Linked DNA regions of Roseivirga sp. BDSF3-8. The protein of the gene in region 1 interacts with the protein of each later gene in a pairwise test. Links are inferred from orthologs where the notes say so. Each region holds a gene or a part of one and is shown in the gene's direction. Other genes may lie near its edges. The genes, in order: mrdA and AB9P05_RS08135.

Evidence for each region.
Region 2: the proteins of mrdA (region 1) and AB9P05_RS08135 interact in binary tests that used the Escherichia coli proteins (3 or more experiments, as listed by UniProt). The link is inferred for Roseivirga sp. BDSF3-8 from one-to-one orthologs.

What each region holds. Positions count from the first base shown.
Region 1 is NZ_JBGNFV010000001.1:2,364,790-2,368,119, forward strand. Bases 95-3,094 are described here. They hold mrdA (penicillin-binding protein 2), read left to right. Parts: upstream 95-691; coding sequence 692-2,497; downstream 2,498-3,094. Other genes in these bases: mreC (rod shape-determining protein MreC), read left to right, coding at 95-174; AB9P05_RS09765 (Rod shape-determining protein MreD), read left to right, coding at 171-695; rodA (rod shape-determining protein RodA), read left to right, coding at 2,519-3,094. In the rest of the region: more of mreC, read left to right, coding at 1-94; more of rodA, read left to right, coding at 3,095-3,330. UniProt on the Escherichia coli protein: Catalyzes cross-linking of the peptidoglycan cell wall. Responsible for the determination of the rod shape of the cell. Is probably required for lateral peptidoglycan synthesis and maintenance of the correct diameter during lateral and centripetal growth.
Region 2 is NZ_JBGNFV010000001.1:2,000,400-2,003,727, forward strand. What follows is about bases 216-3,213. They hold AB9P05_RS08135 (penicillin-binding protein 1A), read left to right. Parts: upstream 216-563; coding sequence 564-2,864; downstream 2,865-3,213. Other genes in these bases: AB9P05_RS08130 (tetratricopeptide repeat protein), read left to right, coding at 216-562; uvrC (excinuclease ABC subunit UvrC), read left to right, coding at 2,938-3,213. Also shown: more of AB9P05_RS08130, read left to right, coding at 1-215; more of uvrC, read left to right, coding at 3,214-3,328. UniProt on the Escherichia coli protein: Cell wall formation. Synthesis of cross-linked peptidoglycan from the lipid intermediates.

The sequences.
Region 1 (3,330 bases):
GGCGGCGTACTTGTCGGAATTGTCGAAGAAGTAAAGCTCAGAGAAGACGCCTCTTTTTACGATATCAAACTCAGGCTCTCCACCGACTTTGGCAACCTGTCATACGTCTACGTGGTGGAGAATAAAATGAAAGAAGAAAGAGACAGTATAGAAAATGTAGCCATTACCCCATGAATGGAGCCCGCCTTATAGGACATCTGCTGGCTTTTGCCGCCTACCTGCTGCTGCAGGTGCTCATATTCAGGAATGTGGTGCTCTTCGACACCGCCTTCTGCTTCATCTATATTGGTGCCCTCCTCATGCTGCCTTTTGACATAGGGCGCCTTCCCGCCATGCTGCTCGGCTTTATCTGCGGCCTGGTCGTAGATATTTTTTACGACAGTTTGGGAATTCATGCCGCCGCCTCTGTGTTCATGATGTATCTGAGGCCTTACTGGATCAATCTGATCACACCACGGGGAGGGTACGAGAACGTGTCAACACCCCGGCTCAAGCTGCTGGGAAGCCAATGGTTTGCAACCTATGCCATTGCCCTTTCATTCGTACACCATCTTATCCTCTTTTACGTGGAAGTAGGGAGTTTTCACTTATTCTTTTTTACGCTTAGCAAAGTAGTGGCAAGTACACTCCTCACCTTTACTATGCTGGTCGTATTTCAGTATTTGTTCTACTCATCACGTAGGTCTGTTATATGAACGAGAACCGTCACATAGTGGTCATGGCAGTATTTCTGCTCATCGGGCTGATTTTCCTGGGAAGGCTCTTTGCCCTTCAGGTACTGAACGATGAGCTAAAGCTAAAAGCCGAGAATAACCTTAAGCTTAAGGTTACCCAGCACCCCTATCGTGGTCTCATCACCGATCGCAACGGTGAACTCATTGCCTACAACACCCCCCTCTATGACCTTTATGCCACACCCATAAAGACCAAGGGGATAGATACCGCCCGCTTCTGCAACCTCCTCGGAATAACCAAAGAAGAGTATGTCAGGCGCATGGAAGACGCCATCGTTTCAAAACGGTACAGGCTTCCTTATCTCTTCGAAAAGCAGATCTCACACGAAAAATTTGCCAGGCTACAGGATGCCCTCGTAGACTTCAATGGCTTTTATATAGAACCACGGACCGCCAGGGCCTATAAGCACCCCGTCATGGCCAATGCACTCGGCTACATTGCCGAGATATCCGGCCCCATGCTCGCAGCCGATTCATCTAAATATTACCGCTCAGGAGACTACCTGGGCCACAGCGGCATAGAGAAGTCCTATGAGCCCTTTCTCAGGGGTAAAAGAGGCGTAAAGTATAAGGTTAAGAATGCACTCGGCCGTGAGGTCGGCAGCCTCGAAGAAGGCCGCTTCGACACCCTCGCCATTCCCGGAGAAAACCTCGTTACCACCATAGACCTCGAGCTGCAGAAATATGGCGAGAAACTTATGGCCGGTAAAGTAGGCAGCATCGTAGCCATCGAGCCTGCCACCGGTGAGATACTCGCTATTATCTCAGCCCCTACCTACGATCCTAACCTGCTCTCAGGTAAAAATTATGGTAAAAACTTCGGAGCCCTGCAGCGCGATACACTCGCGCCCCTGTTTAACAGGGCCCTCATGGCTACCTACCCTCCCGGCTCCATGTTCAAGTGCGTGCAGTCACTTATTGCCCTGCAGGAAGGCGTAATTACCGCTACCGAAAAAATATACTGTGACGGCTCCCTCATAGGTGATCACGCCCCCACAGGCTACTACGATGTGCCAAAGGCCATACAGAACTCCAGTAACAACTACTTTGTAAAAGTATTTCGCCGCGTCCTCAATCAGAACGTCAGTGACAACACCTACAAAGACACAGAAATAGGCCTGGAGAAGTGGCAGGAGTATGTACATAACTTTGGCCTCGGCGTTAAGCCACAGGTAGACATACCAAATGCCAAGTCCGGCTACATACCCGGTCCTTCCTACTATAACAACATCTATGGCGAAGGCCGCTGGAAGTTCTCCAACATTTACTCACTCAGTATAGGCCAGGGAGAGATGCTCATCACCCCCTTGCAAATGGCCAACCTCGCCGCCCTTATCGCAAACAGAGGCTATTACTACAGCCCCCACCTCGTAAAGAGCATTGGCACCACCAATCACGTACTCGATGAGTACAAAGAAAAGAACTATGCCGGTATAGACCCCGAGCATTACGAGATGGTCGTGCAGGGCATGGCACAGGTAATCACCCATGGTACCGGACAGTACAGGGCCAAACTAAAAGATATTGAGGTGTGTGGGAAAACCAGTACCGTACAGAACCCCCATGGCGAAGACCACTCCGGCTTTATGGCATTTGCCCCCCGCAATGACCCCAAAATTGCCATTGCCGTGTACGTCGAAAATGCAGGACAGGGAGCCCGTTCCGCTGCCGCCATTGCATCACTCATGATCGAGAAATACATCAAAGGCGGTACCGACCGGCCTTACATAGAAGATTACGTACTCAAAGGAGATTTTCTTTAATAAAATCAGATACAGACAGACTTGAGGAGAGAGGGTAATATATTTTCTAATGTCGATTGGGTCACCGTCATGATCTATTTCGGCCTCGTCATATTCGGCTGGCTCAATATCTATGCCGTCGAGTATAATGCCGAAGACGTCCATAAGATATTCAGCCTGGAGATGAACTCCGGTAAGCAGCTACTCTTTATGGCCGTAGCCCTTATCGCCGGCATCGCCATATTTATCATTGACTTCAAGTTCTACGATCACTTTGCCTACGGCTTCTATGCCCTTGTTATTCTGCTTTTGGTCGCTGTACTCGGCATAGGACCCGTTATTTCCGGAGCCAAATCCTGGATACGCATTGGCCCCTTCGGCCTCCAGCCCTCAGAGTTTGCTAAGTTTGCCACCGCCCTGGCTGTGGCAAAATTTATTTCACAGCGCTCCATGAAGTTCGATCGCCTCGATAAGGACTTCCTCGTACTCTGCGGTATCATCCTCCTTCCCATGGCCCTTATCGTCATACAGGGAGATGCCGGTACCGCCCTCGTGTTTGGCTCCTTCGTGTTTGTGCTATACCGCGAAGGCCTTACCCCCTGGGTACTTATTGCCGGCTTTATCGGGCTCGCACTCTTTATTCTTACCCTGTGGGTAGGCCCCGAGTACATGTATCTGGCCATAGGCCTCCTCATACTACTCGCTCTTGGCCTCTTTAGTAAGATGAAGTTCTGGCGCATAGTAGGCATACTTGCCGCTGGTATCGTCTTCTTTACAGTAGTTTTTGGCGTAGACTTCTTTGTAAACGATGTCCTGCAGCCCCACCAGAGCGCTCGTATCAATGTCCTGTTCGA
Region 2 (3,328 bases), 360 kb from region 1 along the record:
ATATCCCGAAACAGACGTGGAGCCCAAGGCTCGTTTACTCCAGATTCTTATCGAGGGCAAAACAGGTACAAGTGAAGTGTACAAAAATCGGCTGGAAGGATTTATTGAAATGTATCCTGAGGAGGAAATTACCGCCTATGCCCAGCGGCTGCTTACCTCTGCATCAGCAGCAGAGTCAGCCATAGCCAATGCGGGGGCCATACGGTATGTGCCTGACTTCGACCAGGAGCACCTCTTTGTGATGATTGTGGACAGGGGCGTTGCTATTAACAGGATGCTTAGCAAAATGCAATCGTATAACCGAACGACTTTCCCTGATCAGACGTTGAATACTGGAAGTATGACCTATGATAAAGACAGGCAAATGCTCATTGTACGCGGGATTGAGGGACGCCAGAAAGCGGTAAGGTATTACGAAATGTTTAATGGCGAGAGTGCCCCCCTTCGTGAGTTCGGTAGCGATAATTTTGCTAATTTTGTTGTTACCAAAGACAACTTCCAGCTCTTTCAGGAAAATCAGGATCTGGAAAACTACCTAAGATTCTTCTACACCAATTATTAATATGGCTGGTAAAAAGAAAGTTAAAAAGCCTACCGGAAAGTCCAGTAAGTTTCTCCGGTTTTTATGGATAGCCTTTATTATTCTCCTCTTGTTGGCCCCCTTATTGGTCTACACAGTTAAGGTGGATTTTCTGGGGCTATATGGAGGCATGCCAGAGCTGAAGGAGTTAGAAAATCCTCAGCCTGACTTGTCCAGTGAGCTATACTCTGAAGACGGAGTATTATTGGGTAAGTACTATCGTTACAACCGCTCACCCATTGCCTATGAAGACCTCTCAGAGGAAATGATCGAAACTCTTTTGGTGACGGAGGATATTCGTTTCAAAGAGCATTCAGGAATAGATCTCAGAGGCCTCGCACGGGCTGTTTGGGGTAAAGTCACCTTTAGTGGTGGCGGTGGTGGTAGTACTATTACCATGCAATTGGCGGAAAACCTATTCCGCACAAATACAGAAAACCAGGGAGCGCTGTATTTTAACAGAACCATAGGACAGGTAATCACCAAGCTAAAGGAGTGGATACTTGCTGTACAACTGGAGCGTAACTATACCAAAGAGGAGATTCTGGCTATGTACCTTAATACCATCCCCTTTGGTAACAACGCGTACGGAATAAAGGTCGCCGCAGACACCTATTTTGGGAAAGAACCCTGGGAGCTGAATCATAAAGAAAGTGCCGTACTGGTAGCCCTGATAAACAAACCTACCGGTTTCAATCCTATCCGTAACCCCGAAAGAGCTATGGCTAAGCGCCATGAGATTCTTTATAATCTGAACAAGTACGGAAAAATCGATGATGCAGCTTTCGACTCACTGAAAGTCAGTGAATTCGGGCTAAATTTTAAGGCAGATGACCATAATGAAGGGCTCGCAACCTATTTCAGGTCTGTTATACGCAATCAGCTAAGAGACTGGGCTTCTGAAAATGGCTATGACCTTTATAATAGTGGCCTGCGGATTTACACGACGATCAATAGCCGCATGCAGAAACATGCCGAATTGGCTATCGAAGAGCACATGACAAAACTCCAGGAAACCTTCAATGATCATTGGGATGGTCGCAACCCATGGATCGATGAGAAGGGCCGGGAGGTTAAAAGCTATATAGGTACTCTGGCTAAACGTACGGAATACTACCGTAGCCTTGTTGATAAGTATGGAAGTGACAGTGACTCAGTAGAGATCCTGATGAACGAGCCGCGGCCCATGCGTGTATTCTCATGGCAGGGAGAAATAGACACGGTAATGAGTGCCATAGACTCTATAAAATACTTTCAGCACTTTCTTCATGCTGGGTTTATGGCTATGAACCCTGAAAACGGGCACATTAAAGCCTGGGTCGGAGGTATTGATCATCAATACTTTAAGTATGACCATGTTATGCAGGGTAAGCGTCAGCCAGGTTCTACCTTCAAGCCTATTCTGTATGCTACAGCCATTGAGATGGGCTATACACCGTGCTATACGGTCAGGGACGTACCGGTAACTTTTAAAACCTCTGATGAGAACGGTTCCTGGACCCCGGATAACTACAGCGGTAGATTTTCAGGAGAGGAATACACTCTTCGCCAGGGCCTGGCCCGCTCACTGAACAGCATTGCTGCTTTCGTAATGCAGAAAGTAGGCCCGGAATCAGTCGTTAACATGGCTCGCCGGTTGGGCATAGAGAGTTCTCTGGACCCGGTACCTGCTTTGGCACTTGGCTCGAGTGATCTGTCTGTGTTTGAGTTGGCAGGAGCTTATGGTACTTTTGTTAACGAAGGTATCTATACAAAGCCTATGTTCATCACCCGCATTGAGGACAAGAATGGAAACCTGATCCATAGATTTGCTCCTCAGACGGTGGAGGCATTAAATGAGGAAACGGCGTACCTGATGCTTCATATGCTCAGGGGAGGTACCGAGGAAGAAGGGGGTACCTCTCTCGGACTGAGCCGTGAAATTCGCTATGAGAATGAAGTAGGAGCAAAAACAGGTACCACAAATAACTATTCTGATGGGTGGTTCGTAGGGGTAACGAAAGACCTGGTAGCCGTAACCTGGGTTGGTGGCGACGACCGCCGGGTGCGTTTCCGGACCGGTGCCCTAGGTACAGGAGGAAGAATGGCCCTTCCGATTTATGATAAATTTATGCGCACGGTCTATAAAGATGAAAAGCTGGATATTACAAAAGGGGCTTTCAAAAGACCTGACAGGCCACTAAGTGTAGAGCTTAATTGTGACCGCTACCGTGATCGCATGTTTGAGGATATTGATTCTCTGGCCACCGAGGAAAATGAAGAACTTGTGGATGATATCTTCTGATAGAGAACCATTAACAGGTATTTGAGTTAAATCAGAGGCTATCCTTGTCCGGGATAGCCTCTTTATTTTGTGCATGGAAGTTCCTAATTATACCCCGGATCAAGTAAATAATCTGCCAGATGAACCAGGAGTGTACCGGTTTTACAATAAGAACCGCACCCTGATCTATGTTGGCAAGGCAAAGAGCCTGAAAAAAAGGGTCAGCAGCTACTTTGTGAAAAATACGGGTGTGAACCGTAAAACGCTGAGAATGGTGAGCGAGATTCGTTCACTGGAAGTTACGCTGGTAAACTCTGAGTTTGATGCGCTGCTGCTGGAAAACAACCTGATAAAGGAACACCAGCCTAAATACAATATCCTGCTTAAGGATGACAAGACCTACCCTTATATCTGTATATCAAATGAGCGCTTTCCCCGCATTTACGCTACGCGGACGGTTATACCGAGTGAAGGCACTTATTTTG